DNA from 3 places in the Luteipulveratus mongoliensis genome. Region 2 is predicted to be linked to each of the others. Evidence: predicted binding sites of a transcription regulator. Region 2 holds the regulator's gene; each other region holds the start of a gene.
The links. The regulator LexA, encoded in region 2, represses DNA repair genes until DNA is damaged. The targets are predictions, from matches to a motif close to TCGAACANNTGTTCGA.
Positions count from the first base shown of each region.

Region 1: VV02_RS16430 (HNH endonuclease signature motif containing protein) is a predicted target of LexA. The motif match lies at 1,491-1,506, and genes of this name have one in related genera.
Region 3: VV02_RS06015 (HNH endonuclease signature motif containing protein) is a predicted target of LexA. The motif match lies at 1,605-1,620, and genes of this name have one in related genera.

Region 1 covers NZ_CP011112.1:3,451,683-3,456,575, reverse strand. The annotation lists gene VV02_RS16435 (sugar ABC transporter ATP-binding protein) at 1-1,218, opposite strand, end outside; gene VV02_RS16430 (HNH endonuclease signature motif containing protein) at 1,514-2,965, shown strand; gene VV02_RS16425 (HIT domain-containing protein) at 3,101-3,448, shown strand; gene VV02_RS16420 (LLM class F420-dependent oxidoreductase) at 3,474-4,283, opposite strand; gene VV02_RS16415 (alpha-hydroxy acid oxidase) at 4,348-4,893, shown strand, end outside.
Region 2 covers NZ_CP011112.1:3,714,237-3,719,129, forward strand. The annotation lists gene VV02_RS17630 (vitamin B12-dependent ribonucleotide reductase) at 1-474, opposite strand, end outside; gene nrdR (transcriptional regulator NrdR) at 498-1,004, opposite strand; gene VV02_RS17640 (LysM peptidoglycan-binding domain-containing protein) at 1,436-1,828, opposite strand; gene lexA (transcriptional repressor LexA) at 2,096-2,815, shown strand; gene VV02_RS17650 (NAD-dependent protein deacetylase) at 2,863-3,723, opposite strand; gene VV02_RS17655 (LysR family transcriptional regulator) at 3,838-4,749, shown strand; gene VV02_RS17660 (AEC family transporter) at 4,757-4,893, shown strand, end outside.
Region 3 covers NZ_CP011112.1:1,281,121-1,286,013, forward strand. The annotation lists gene VV02_RS06005 (hypothetical protein) at 143-391, shown strand; gene VV02_RS06010 (phosphotransferase enzyme family protein) at 426-1,457, opposite strand; gene VV02_RS06015 (HNH endonuclease signature motif containing protein) at 1,707-3,065, shown strand; gene VV02_RS06020 (MFS transporter) at 3,235-4,641, shown strand; gene VV02_RS06025 (molybdopterin oxidoreductase family protein) at 4,641-4,893, shown strand, end outside.

The sequences.
Region 1 (4,893 bases), 260 kb from region 2:
CACGAGTCCCTGCTGCTTGCGGTCCTCCGGGACGAGGACGACTCCGGCGCGGATCGACGCCTTGGGGGAGTGCGGTCGGTGGCGCGTGCCGTCGAGGAGCATCTCGCCCTGCTGCGCGTGCAGCGGGTAGGCGCCGAAGATCGCCTCCAGCGTCTCCGTACGTCCGGCGCCCATCAGGCCGGCGAGGCCCACGATCTCGCCGGGCGCCACGGTCAGGCTCACGCCGTTGAGGGCGACGCGCCCCGAGCGCGCGTCGGGCTGGAGCCGGAGGTCGCGTACGACGAGGCGCGGCTCGGCCGTTGCTGCTGAGGGGGTGCGCCTGGTCAGGTTCGCGATGTCGCGGCCCACCATGAGTCGTACGAGCTCCTCACGTGAGCTGCCCGCCATCGGCTGGGTGGCGACCTTGCTGCCGTCGCGCAGCACCGTGACGGTGTCGGCCACCTCGTCCAGCTCATCGAGCCGGTGCGAGATGTAGATGATGGCGACGCCCTCGGCGGTGAGCCGCTTGATGACGGCCAGCAGGGTGCGTACCTCGGCGTCCGCCAGAGCCGACGTCGGCTCGTCCATGATGAGCACCTTGGCGTCGATGGACAGCGCCTTGGCGACCTCGATGAGCTGCTGCTCGGCCACGCGACACTGGCGTACGGGCCGGCGCGGGTCGACAGTCAGCCCGACGCGATCGAGCAGCTCCTGCGCCGCCGCGATGGACCGGCCGCGGTCGAGCAGACCTCCGAACGGGCGGGTGCGCTCGCGGCCGAGCCAGATGTTGTCCGCGACGGACATGTCGGGGACGAGGCCGAGCTCTTGGTGGATGGTGCTGATGCCGAGTCGCTGCGCATCGGACGGGCTGTGGATCGAGGCGGGCGCTCCGTCGATGAGGATCTGGCCGTCGTAGTGGGGGAACACGCCGGACAGGATGTTGATCAGCGTCGACTTGCCCGCGCCGTTCTCGCCGAGCAGGCCATGCACCTGACCGCGGTCGACCTCGAGGGAGACGTCGCTGAGTGCGCGTACGCCAGGGAACGATTTCCCGAGACTGCGCACCTGGAGGAGGGGAGTGGACCCGGAGACCTCGTCGGGGACTTCATCGTGAGGTGCGCTATCGGCCGGATCGTTGGCCGCATCCTTGGCCGCGCGATCGGCCGCACCATCGGCCGGACCGGATGGTGCTGCTGGCTCCGCGTCGTTGCGGTCACCGGTGTGAAATCGATTACCCACTAGGCCCGGACATTAGGTGCGCCGCCGGTGGAGCGTCAAGCAGTTCGGCCGATCTGTTGATGGGTTACGCATGTCGTGGGCGGCGCGATGTCGGCGTGGGCGGCGAGGTCCTGGCGGGTCGCGGTGTGCGGCGATTGTCCACAGGGGTGTCGTTGGACTGGCGGCCTGGCTGTGGATGACTGAGCCGTCGGGGAGGGGATGTGGATAACTCGGAGCCGCGAATCATGCTGGTAATAAACAAGATTCACGCCCGTCGGCCTTGCGACGTCGATGCGAACGCCTGTACGGTCGAAGTATGGATGAGGCAGCGCACGACACTGATGGGTCCCCGGATGGCGAGTCGCTGCCGGGGGAGTCCTTGGTGTCTCGGGTGCCGCCGGGGCCGGCGGCTGATGCGGTGTCTGCGGCTGCTGCCGCGGTGGTTGCGTTGGAGGGGTTGCCGTCGGCGTTGCATCAGGTCGGCTCGGCGGATCTGGCGCCGTTGGTGGAGCTGCTCGGTGTGCTTGTTGATCGGGTGCAGGCGTGTGTGGTGATGGCCACGGCAGAGGCGTTGGAGCGTGGTGTGGTGCGGGAGTCGCAGGCGGCCAGCCCGGCGCAGTGGGTTGCTGCGCATGCGGGGCGGTTGGAGCCGGGTGAGGCGTCGCGGGTCGCGACTGTTGCTGCTGCTGTGAATCAGCCTGACAACGTGCTGTTGCGGGAGGCGGTCGCGTCGGGGGCGTGTAGCGCGCGGGCGGCGCAGGTGAGTCTGCGGGAGCTGGGCAAGATCCTGCCGGTGCTGCCGGGTTTCGCGCGCCAGGAGTGTTTGGCGTACTTCGTGCAGGTGGCCGCGGCTGGTGGTGGTGCTAAGGAGCTGCGGCATCTGTCGCGGTGGTTGGTCGCGACGTATGCCGGTGACCAGCTCGAGGATCAGGACGCGGCGTTGGAGCGGGTCGAGGAGTTGTCGTGGTCGGATCTGCCGGGTGGTTTGCGGCGGTTCATCGTGGACTTGGCGCCGGGGAACGCGGCGCGGTTGGTTGCTGCGGTTCAGGCGGGTGCTGGTCCCCGTCCGGTGGTTGATCCGGACACGGGCGCGTCTTCTCCGGATCCGCGTAGTCCGGGGAAGCGTCGCGCGGATGCGTTCATGGACCTGATTGATCTGGCGACTTCCACGGACGCCTCGACCTCGCACGGTTCGACGACCAAGCTCGTGGTCACGATGGGATTGGATGACCTGCGCGCTGAGCACGCTCGGACCAGGGCTGCCGGCGCAGGACACCCCAGCGCGGGCGCCGCCAGGGCGGGCGCCGCCAGAGCCGACCGTGGCCGCGCGGGTGGGTTGGGGGTGACGAGTCTGGGTGACACGGTCGATGCCGGCACGATCCGGCGGATGGCCTGCGATGCGGACATCATCCCGATGGTCCTGGGATCACGTTCTGAACCGTTGGACGTCGGCCGGGAGCAACGCCTGGTCAAGGACGGACTACGTGCAGCGGTGGTGGCCCGAGACCGGTGCTGCACGTTCCCTGGCTGTGATCGGCCACCCAGCTTCTGCGAGGTCCACCACGTCCAACCCTGGTACGCCGGCGGCCGCACCAGCCTGCTGAACTCAGCCCTGCTCTGCCGCCGCCACCACGCCATCGTCCACCGCGACAACCTGACCGCGACTGTCACGCCCTTCACCGTCCACTGGCACCGAGGAGCTGCATCTGGCGTGAGCGCTCCGACGGACGCGATGGGCAAGGTCAGTTCGTCGGCGAACGGACCGTGAGTCATCAGCGAACGGACCGGTGACGGTGAGCAGGCCAGGTCCGTGCGCCCGAGTCTCGACGTGCCGGAGTGCCGGAGCCGGAGTGCTGCCGGTCGACCGCGCTGACCGTACGTCTCGAGTGCCTAACCTGAGCTGGTGACGGGCTACTCGGGGGACGACTTCTACTGCGATGTGGCGATACCGCGCCGGGAGCCTCTTCGAGTGGTGTTCGAGGACGATGCGGTGCTGGCGTTCGAGCACACCCGCCCGTTCTGGCCGGTGCACATCGTGGTCGTGCCGAAGCGGCACGTCGATTCGCTCCTGACGCTCGAGGGCGACGACACACTCGCAGGCAGCATGCTGCGCGCCGTTCAACGTGTGGCGGCCGACGTGCTGCGTGATCATGGCGCCGCGAGCGTCACGACGAACCTCGGTGACTACCAGGACTCGAAGCATCTGCACGTCCACGTCCACGCGGGCACGTCGCGTGCTGAACGCATCTGAGTCGCTCGCTCGCTCGAACGGGCGGTCAGGGGCCGTTGACCTGATCCCGCCAGCGCAGCCACGGCTCGACGTGCGACAGGTCGTACGCCGGTCCTACCGCGTTGATCGTGAAGAGCGAGGCGCCGAGCGCGCGCAACGGCTCACCGTCGACCTCGGGCGGACCAGGCGGCAGCCCGGCGCGACCGAGGCCACCGACACCGGCACCGATCTCGATCTCCTCGATCGAGCGTCCGACCGCATCGCAGTGTCGCTGCAGCACGGTGAGCTTGTGGACCAGCTCGTCGGCGCCCGCGAACCAGTGCCAGATGTCCGCGTGCTCGGCCACGATGCGCAGGGTCTTGCGCTCGCCGCCGCCGCCGATGAGCACAGGGACATGGCGAGTCGGCGCCGGGTTGAGCTGCTCGAACCTGCTGCGAATACGGGGGAGTGAGGCCGCGAGGTCATCCAGACGGCTACCTGCTGTGCCGAATGTGTAGCCGTACTCGGTGTAGTCGCGCTCGAACCAGCCGGAGCCGATGCCGAGGAGGACGCGCCCGCCGCTGATGTGATCGACCGTCCGAACCATGTCGGCGAGCAGGTCAGGGTTGCGGTAGCCGTTGCACGTGACCAAGGCGCCGAGCTCGATGCGACTGGTCTGCTCGGCCCAGGCGGCCAGCATCGTCCAGCACTCGAAGTGCTTGCCGTCTGGATCGCCGCGGAGAGTGAAGAAGTGGTCCCAGTTGAAGATGACGTCGACACCCATGTCCTCCGCGCGGACCACGGCGTCGCGGATCTGTGCGTAGTCGGCGTCCTGCGGTTGGAGCTGTACGGCAATTCGCACCGGGCGAGTGGTCATGGCGGTCATGCTAGGTAGGCGACAGTCCGCCAGCAGGATCGTCCACGACGGGGAGGGGCCCCGCATGACCAGCAGCGAGCAGCTGCGTGCGCGCGCCGAGAGCGTTCTGTCCAGCGACGTGTGGAACTACATCGAGACCGGATCCGGCGAGGAGATCAGTCTGGGTGAGGCCGAACAGGCCTGGCAACACTGGCGATTGCGCCCTCGGGTGCTGCAGGACGTGCGGTCCGTCTCGACGACCCTCGACCTCCTCGGTCACCAGCTCACCACTCCCGTGCTTGCGGCTCCGACGGCGTTCCACCAGCTGTACCACCCCGATGGCGAGCGCGCCTCAGTGGCGGGTGCGACCGACGCGGGCTCGCTGTTCTGCCTGTCCACCCGTTCGACGACGTCGTTCGAGGACGTCGGCGCGGCGGCGTCAGGACCCTGGTGGATGCAGGTGTACGTGACAGCGGCGCGTGACATCGCAGCAGCCATGGTGGAGCGGGCCGTCCAGGCAGGCGCGAGTGCGCTCGTACTGACCGGAGACACGCCCTACCTGTCGCGCAGAGCACGTGCCGGTCGCGCGCTTCCCCTGAGCGACGAGACCGCGATGGTCAATTCTGCGCGA
Region 2 (4,893 bases):
CAGGATGAAGCAGGCCGAGACCTGCTGCGGGCTCTTGGTGCCGACGTTGAACCAGACCGGTGAGTTGAACGCGAACACCTGGTGCAGCAGCGTCCACGTCAGCTCGTGCTCGAAGAGCTCCGCGTCCTCGTCGCTGCGGAAGTAGCCGAAGTCTTTGCCGGCCTTGACGTAGGTCAGCACCACGCGGTCGATGAGCTGCTTGAGGCTCTTCTCGCGGACGTCCGTGCCCAGTGCGCCGCGGAAGTACTTGGTCGTGACGATGGTGGAGGCGTTCAGCGACCAGAAGTCGGGGAACTCGACACCGCGCTGCTCGAAGATCGTCTCGCCGGTCTTCCAGTTCTGCTGGACGACATCACGCGACTCCCAGGTCACCTCGTCATAGGGGTGCACGCCGGGCGTGGTGTAGATCCGCTCGACCTTTACACCCTTGCTCTTGCGACGAGCCTGTGACTGCGCGCGCGTCGTCTCCGTCATGGCGACTCTCCCTCTCTCGTTCTTCACTGATCGTCTCGCTGACCACTGACAGTGGTCGTGATGTCTTCGGGTCCGTGCTCGGTGTCGGACTCCACCCGCAGCAGCGTGATCGCGGCCTCGAAGTCCTCGAGGGACTCAAAGGCCTGGTAGACGCTGGCGAATCTCAGGTAGGCGACCTCGTCCAGCAGCCGGAGTGGGCCGAGGATCTCCAGGCCGACGTCGTGCGCGTCGATCTCCGCGACACCCTTGGCCCGGATCGACTCCTCCACCTGCTGGGCCAGGAGCGCGACGTCGTCATCGCTCACCGGTCGCCCCTGACAGGCCTTGCGTACGCCGCTGATCACCTTGCCCCGGCTGAACGGCTCACTGGCGCCGGACCGCTTGACCACGGTCAGGCTGGCGTTCTCCATCGTGGAGAACCGCTTGCCGCAGCTCGGACACTGTCGCCGCCGCTTGATGCAGGTGCCGTCCTCGTTGGTGCGGCTGTCGACCACTCGACTGTCGTTGTGACGGCAGAACGGGCAGTGCATGGCGGCTCCTCTCCACATACGTCGTACGCCGCCCTCACCCGTCATGGTCAACACCGAAATGGGCATAGGAATGCCCGGAGACGGTGCTCTGACGGTGTCCCTCCGCGTCTTCCTGTGGATAAACCTGTGGGTATCCGGTGGATGACCTGGGGACTATATGTGGACGACTTACAGCGGTGTAACTACTAGATATAGGGATCGTAAGACGCCTGGCGCCCAGGTGCAAGATCCGTCGGCCTTGGGTTGTCCAGCAGTCAGATCACTGCAGGTCAGGGACCTGCGGTGGGCGTGTCGCAATGTCCGAATCCGGCGTGTCGCGCGGCGATCGGTGGTACCGGTCGCCACCCACGCCGCACCACCATCGAACGCGCCACGGCCGGGCCGTCCACCACGCGGTGGATGGCCCGGCCGTCACGACGCGTGGTGCGAAGTCAGCCCTGCGGGATCACCAGCCGCTGGCCGGCGCTCACCTGGAGAGAGCTCAGTCGGTTAGCGAGCTGCAACCTGGCCACTCCCTCGTGGACCGGCAGTCCAGGAAGCTCAGCCTGCGCGATCTCACTCAGCGTGGCACCCGGCTCAACCGTCACCACCCGAGTCGGTGGGGTGGAAGGCGAGGACGCCGCGGCGACGGAGGCTGTGACCAGACCCAGCACGGCCAGCGCTCCCGCCAGCAGGAGCATCAGGCGACCGCGCGGCGTCAGCCGAAGGCGCGGCCCCCTCGCCCTGCTCATCACCGGCTCGGGATCGGGCACCACCGTCAGGTGGCGCCGACGCACGGTGGGCGTCGAGCTCTGCGGATGCTCCCAGGCGATGACCGCGCTCATGATCTCCTCCAACCTCTGCTGTGCTGATCCGAACACATGTGCGATGGAACGCTTGTACGATGTATAGCACGGGTGTTCGATGAAGTCGAGACCAACCGCGAACGTCCGCCAGCTCCGCCACCCGCGACATGCGTCGTACAGGTGTTTGAGAACTGTGTCCGAAGTTCATAGGCTTGGCTCACAGATCGAGACTCAACCAGCGACCACTGACATCGCCTTGCGCGACGGTGCTCTGGCCGCGCTAAGACGGGGAACGAGGACCACCAGATGGCCAAGATCCACGAGCTGCCGGAGCCCGACAGCCACGCGCTGACCACGCGTCAGCGGAAGGTGCTGGACGTCATCCGCAACTCGATCGACCGCCGCGGCTACCCGCCGAGCATGCGGGAGATCGGCGAGGCGGTCGGCCTCACGTCTCCGAGCTCCGTCGCGCACCAGCTGTCCATGCTGGAGCGCAAGGGCTACCTGCGGCGTGACCCGATGCGCCCCCGGGCGATGGAGGTCGTGTCACCCGACATGGGCAAGCGCGACCGCGGCTACCGCGGCGGTCCGGTCAGCGCAGCTGCCGAGTCCGGCATCGACGAGACCGGCATCAACGACGAGCGCCCCGAGCCGTCCTACATCCCCGTCGTGGGACGGATCGCAGCGGGCGGCCCGATCCTGGCCGAGGAGGTCGTCGAGGATGTCTTCCCACTCCCCCGGCAGATCGTCGGCGAGGGCGACCTGTTCCTGCTGAAGGTGGTCGGCGACTCGATGGTCGATGCGGCGATCTGCGACGGCGACTGGGTCGTCGTTCACCAGCAGCAGACCGCGGAGAACGGTGACATCGTCGCAGCGATGCTCGACAACGAGGCGACCGTCAAGACGTTCAAGCGCACCCGAGGCAAGGTGTGGCTGATGCCCCACAACGAGGCCTACGAGCCGATCGACGGCGATGAGGCCACCATCCTCGGCAAGGTCACCGCCGTCCTGCGCAGGGTGGTCTGACCAGCTGTCATCGGCCTCCCGCTCTCCATCTCGCGGGATGCCGATGACTACTGAGGAAGTGCCTGCTCGAGATGGGTCAGCGTCTCTCCCAAGGGAGTCTCGATCTTGATCGTGGTCTCGGCTTCCCCGCGCGTACGACCGCGGGTGAGAACCGCGACCGGCAGGCCGAGGCGAGACGCACGTCGTACGAACCGATAGCCCGACATCACCATGAGCGAAGACCCGAGGACAAGCAGGCCATCCGACTGCTCGACCACACCAAAACACTTCTCCACCAACGGTTTTGGCACGGCCTCCCCGAACATCACCACGTCCGGCTTGAGCTTGTCCGAACCACACACGACGCAGGTCGCGACGCGAAAGGTCGAGACCAGCTCGTCAGGGAGTACGACGTCACCATCCGGTCGGATCTCACCGCCGACCTCGCGATCGAAGGTCGGATTCGCCTGGGTCAGCCGCTCGTCGATGACCTCGCGGTCGTAGCGTTCGCCGCACTGCATGCAGACGACGTGCGAGAGCGAGCCGTGCAGCTCGAGCACGTCGACCGAGCCGGCCTGCTGATGCAGCCCGTCGACGTTCTGAGTGATGACGGTGCCGAGCAGACCTCGGGCCTGCAGCCGAGCCACGACCTGATGACCGACGTTGGGTCGCGCGCCTTCAAAGCGTCGCCAGCCGACGTAGCTGCGCGCCCAGTAGCGCTGTCGGGCCTCCGGCGAGGCCAACAGCTCGGTGGCCGTCATCGGCGTGATGCGGCGTTCACCGTCGGGACCGCGGTAGTCAGGGATGCCCGACTCGGTGGACAGGCCGGCGCCGGTCAGCACGGACAGCCCACCCGCGGCGACGAGCCTGACCAGCTCGTCCCAGGTCGATGCGTCGACGTCCGGTGGTCGAGTCGTCGCCTCAGTCACACCAGCAGTATCCGGGACGTCTCCTGCTCACGGCGCTACGGGTCGCTGACCAGCGTGAATTACCGGACAGCGATGCGTTGGCAATATCGATAACACCAACTTATACTGGCGGGCATGATTGACGCTGCTGGCCTGCGCGTGATGCGCGCGATCTCCGATGAGGGCAGCTTCACCGCCGCAGCTGCCTCGCTGGGCTACTCCCAGCCAGCCATCTCCCAGATGGTGCGGCGACTCGAGGAGCGCACCGGCACGGTGCTGGTCGAGCGACTCGGCCGTACGGTCCGCCTCACCGAAGCCGGTCACATCCTTGCCCGGCATGCCGGACCGGTGCTGTCCGCTCTCGAGCTTGCGGAGGCAGAGGTCGCCGCCATCGCCGGGCTGCGTGCCGGGCGCGTACGGCTGATGGCCTTCCCGTCCTCCTCGTCGACCTTGGTGCCTCGTGCTCTCGCTCTGGTCAAGGAGCGATTCCCGGAGGTGCAGGTGACCTTCGCCGAGGCAGAGCCGCCGGAGTCCCTTGCCGCGCTGCGTGCCGGCGAGTGCGACCTCGCAGTGGCGTTCGCCTACGAGGGTGACGATCTCCCCCGTGGCGAAGAGGGCCTGGAGGCCTTCTCCATCCGCAAGCTCCTGGACGACGAGGTCCGTCTCGCGGTGTCCAAGAAGCATCCGCTCGCCGTGGCGGGCAAGGCCAAGCTGTCCGATCTGGCCGACGAGCAGTGGATCGCCGGCTGCCCTCGGTGTCGCGGCCACCTGCTCTCGCTCGCTGCGCGCGAAGGGTTCGTGCCCGAGGTCGCCTTCGAGACCGAGGACTACGTCGCGGTTCTCGGACTGGTTGCCGAGGGCCTCGGTGTCGCTCTGGTCCCAGACCTGATCCTCCGCTCAGCGAGCAACCCGGGCGTGGTGACGATGCCGATCGACCCGGCCAACCGTCGTACGGTCCTGGCCGTGACCACGCCTGACCTGCAACGGGTTCCGGCGGTCGAGGCCACCCTCGAGGCCTTGCACGAGGCCGCGCGCGCCACCTGCTGACCGCAGGATGCAGGGAGTTCTCCAAGGATTTGGGGTCATCGGGGCGGTCATCGCCGTCGGCTTCGTCCTCGCCCACACCGGTGTGCTCGACCAGGCCAGCCAGCTCATGCTCGCCCGTCTGGTGTTCTTCGTCGCGACGCCGTG
Region 3 (4,893 bases), 2.4 Mb from region 2:
TGCTTGCGTCGCGATGGGCCGGCATCATCTGCACATGAGGCAGGTGCTGGTCTGGTGCGGAGCGATCTTCGGCGTGGCCGTGGTCCTGTACGGCTCGTTGATCTGGTGGCTGCTCGCATCGACAGCAAACGTGGACTGACAGGTGGACGGTCCTTCGCGCTTCGCCCGGCTACGCAGCTGGCGGGAGCGGCACCGGGTGATGTCGACGTTCGTGCTCCTGCTGGTTCTCTTCATGATCAAAGGCCTCCTCGAGCTCGATGCCCGAGACGACTTCGTGGGCTTCGTGCTCCTGGTTGTGCCCGCTGTCGCCGCGCTCACCCTGTTCGGCGCACTCTTGAACCGTGCCGAAGGCTGGGTGCGAGCCAGGTGGAGTCGACGCAAGACCGGGTGAGGTCGGCCTCGCCTGTCGGGCCGACCGTGGGTGGTCAGTCGTCGATGCGTTGCAGGGCGTACAGGGCGGTCCTGGCGATGCCGGTCGAGCTGACCTGCTTGCGCAGCATGGTGAGCGCGTGGCGGCGCGCGGCCGGATCGTTGGTCCGGTCTCGAACTTCGGCGCCGTACGCCGCGAAGTCCTGGACCGCCCACGAGCACAGGTAGTACGCCAGCCTCAGCGGATCGACCTCAACGTCGCCATAGCCGTCAAGGAACCACTCCTGCTGTCGCGCGCTGATCGGTGCCGTTGCGATGACACCGCCGAGCACGAACATCAGGTCGCGCTCACGAGGCGCTATCACGGCCCCGTCCCAGTCGATCAGATTGAGCGAATCATCCTCTGCCAACAGGAGATTCGCCGCATGTGCATCGCCGTGACAGAGCACCGGAATCATCGGCTGCGAGCGCAGGCGGGCGCCGATGACGTCGATCGCGTGCAAGATCGTGGTGATCTCGTCGCGGTGCGCCTCGAAGAGTTCCAGGAGCGCCGCGGTCAGCTCGTCGACGGGACGAAGCCGTACGCCGGCCGCCTCGCTCGCGATCGACCGCACCGTCGCGCGACCGGGCACGTGATGCGTCTCGCGCGGCAGCAGGCTGTCGAGGTCGCAGGGGAGACGTGTGGTGTGCACCCGAGCCAGCAGCTCGCCGTACGCCCGCCAGTGACCCTCGGTCATGTCGACGGTGTACGCCGGCCGCCCGTTGATCCAGGGCGTCACCGTCACCTGGAGTCCGCCGAGGTCGAACCACGGTCGACCATCGCGTGCGGGCAGGGGGGCCGTCGCGCCGTCGATGCCGCGGTCGACGAGGTAGCGAGTGACGAGGAGCGTTGCAGGAGAGACAGATCGGGTGATCTTGATGGCGTACGCACGGCTATCGACATCGACGGCGCGCAGCACGCGCGCGGAGATGTCCTCGCCACCATCGACGTCGGTCAGGCGAACCACCTCGAGGTGGTGCTCGCGACGTACGGCATCGAGCACCGCCTCCGTCGAGACGGATGTCCGAGTCAGCCGCCAGGTGCTCACGCTCCGAGCCTATCCACATCCCCCGTCTCGGCGGATCAGGTGTCCTGTGGATGAACATGGTTGCTCAGAGGGGATGTGGATATCTTTGATGCGCGAATAGCGCTGGTAACAAACAAGATTCGATAGATTCGATCTTGCGTCGACGATGCGAACACCTGTACGGTCGGGGCATGGCTCAAGTGACCATCGACCATCGACCAACGGCTGGAGTGGCAGGACCGGGTGCCGCCCGGTCCTGCAGCTGAAGCCGTGCATGCTGCCGTCGAGGCGGCGCGGGCGCTGGCCGGGCTGCCGGAGGCGTTGCATCAGGTCGGGTCGGCGGATCTTGCGGGGTTGGTGGAGCTGCTGGGTGCCTTGAGTGATCGGGTGCAGGCGTGTGTGGTGATGGTCGCGGCGGAGGCGTTGGAGCGGGGTGTGGTGCGGGAGTCGCAGGCTGCCAGCGCCAGCCAGTGGGTGGCCACTCATGCGGGCCACCTTGAGCCGGGTGAGGCGTCGCGGGTCGCGACTGTTGCTGCTGCTGTGAATCAGCCCGACAACGTGCTGCTGCGGGAGGCGGTCGCGACGGGGGCGTGTAGTGCGCGGGCGGCGCAGGTGGCGTTGCGGGAGCTGGGCAGGATCCTGCCGGTGCTGCCGGGTTTTGCTCGCCAGGAGTGTTTGGCGTACTTCGTGCAGGTGGCCGCGGCTGGTGGTGGTGCTAGGGAGCTGCGGCATCTGTCGCGGTGGTTGGTCGCCACGTATGCCGGTGACTGGCTTGAGGATCAGGATGCGGCGTTGGAGCGGGTTGAGGAGTTGTCGTGGTCGGATCTGCCGGGTGGGTTGCGGCGGTTCATCGTGGATCTGGCGCCGGGGAACGCGGCGCGGTTGGTGGCTGCGGTTCAGGCGGGTGCTGCACCCCAGCCGACCGTCGACCCGGATACGGGCGGGCAGTGCCCGGATCCGCGGAGTCCGGGGAAGCGGCGCGCGGATGCGTTCATGGACCTGCTGAACCTGGCTGAGTCGGCGGACGCCTCGACCTCGCACGGTTCGACGACCAAGCTCGTGGTCACGATGGGCTTGGACGACCTTCGCGCCGAACAGACGAGCGGTCGAGCGGGTGGTGGGCTCGGGGTGACCAGTCTGGGTGACACGATCGATGCCGGCACGATCCGGCGGATGGCCTGCGACGCGGACATCATCCCGATGGTCCTGGGATCACGCTCCGAACCGTTGGACGTCGGCCGGGAGCAACGCCTGGTCAAGGACGGACTACGCACCGCGGTCGTGGCCCGAGACCGGTGCTGCACCTTCCCCGGATGTGATCGACCGCCAGGGTTCTGTCAGGTCCATCACGTGCAGCCCTGGTACCTCGGCGGGAAGACCTCGCTGCTGAACTCAGCCCTGCTCTGCCGCCGCCACCACACCATCGTGCACCGCGACGACCTGACCGCCACCGTCACGCCCTTCGACGTGACGTGGACCGTGAACGCGCCTCCTCGGCGGGATATGAGCGCCGTCCTTCGCGGTGACACCGGTGATGCGGGGTCCGGCCCTGACCCTGGGACGCCCGGCTCGGCGCCGCGATGTGACTCAGGTCTCGTCGGGTCGCCGGCCGGCGCTGAGGGGACGTAAACCCGCAGGTCAGCGGGGTCGTACAGACACTTCTCACGGCCGTGTCGTCGTGGTGTGAGCGAAAGGTGACACCCGCGAAACGGAACCGAGGTGCTGGCGGTAACAGCCCGCTCCTTGACTTCCGGGCAATCGCTCGCCACCCAGGTGGGCGCTGCTCCGGGAGGCCCGCATGGCAGCAACCGTGGCCGAGTCCACCACCACAGCACCCCCGTCCGTCGCTGGGTTGCACCGCAGGTCCGGGCGCTGGATCGACGGCTGGGACCCCGAGGACACCATCCAATGGGCCGCCGAGGGCCGTTCCGTCGCCCGGCGCAACCTGTGGCTGTCCGTCTTTGCGGAGTTCCTCGGTTTCGGGGTCTTCGCCCTCTGGGGCATCGTCGTCCCGCAGCTGAAGAACTATGGGTACGCCGGCGCCGCAGCTCTGTCGGACACACAGCAGTTCTGGCTCATCTCGATCCCCGTGCTCGTCGGGGCGACACTGCGCATCCCGTACACCTTCGCGGTCCCGAAGTTCGGCGGCCGCAACTGGACCATCGCCTCGGCGCTGCTCCTGCTGTTCCCGACGGTCGGCCTGGCACTTGCCGTCGGCGCGACGGCTCCTTTCCCCGTCCTGGTCATGATGGCGGCCCTCGCCGGGCTCGGTGGAGGCAACTTCGCCTCGTCGATGGCCAACATCTCCTTCTTCTTCCCGCAGGCGGAGAAGGGAAAGGCGTTGGGATTCAACGCGGCTGGAGGGAACCTGGGTACGGCCGCTGTCCAGTTCGCGGTGCCGCTGGTGGTTGTCATCGGTGCGGCTGCCACGACCAAGAACCCAAATCTCAACCTCGCGGGTTGGATCTTTGTCCCCTTGATCGCGCTGTCCGCCTTCCTGGCCTGGCGGTGGATGGACAACCTGTCGTCAGCCAAGGCTGACCCGCGCAGCTTCGCTGTCGCCGCTCGCCGCAAGCACACCTGGGTGCTGTCGTTCATCTACTTCGGCACGTTCGGCTCGTTCATCGGCTTCGCCGGCGCGTTTCCCAAGATCATGACCGACGCGTTCCCTGATCACGGTCTGAAGCTGGCCTTCCTCGGTGCGCTGGTCGGCTCCGTCGCGCGACCGCTGGGCGGCATCGTGTCCGACCGGTTCGGCGGGTGGATCGTCACCGTGATCTCGTTCGTAGCCATGGCGATTGGCGCACTTGGAGCCATCTATGCGCTGAAGGAGCACAGCTTCGGCCTGTTCATGGCGACCTTCCTGCTGCTGTTCGTGTTCACCGGTGTCGGCAACGGCTCGATCTACCGGATGATCCCGGCGGTCTTCCACGCCACCAGTGGGGATGACGCGGAGGCGCAGCGCATCACCCGACGTATCGCGGCGGGTGCGATCGGGATCGTCGGAGCGGTCGGTGCGTACGGCGGTTTCGTGATCCCCCAAGGCTTCTCGTACGCCAAGTCGCACACCATCGACGCCGCGCACAAGACCGGGACGATCATCCCCGCGCTCTGGGTGATCATCGCGGTCTACCTGGTGATGGCCGCGACGACGTGGGCTGTGTACGGCCGCAAGGGAACTGATCTCAGCGAGGCTCGAATCTGATGGCCCCCGCGACCGTCACGGACACTCACTGCCCGTACTGCGCGCTCCAGTGCGCGATGCGGCTGACCGTGGACGACACGGGCGTGACGGTCGAGCCACGAGACTTCCCGACCAACCGGGGCGGGTTGTGCCAGAAGGGCTGGACCTCGGCCGCCCTCCTCACAGCACCCGACCGGATCACGACGCCACTCATCCGCAACGGCGCGGGTGAGCTGGCTCCGGCGAGCTGGGACGAGGCGTACGACCTGATCG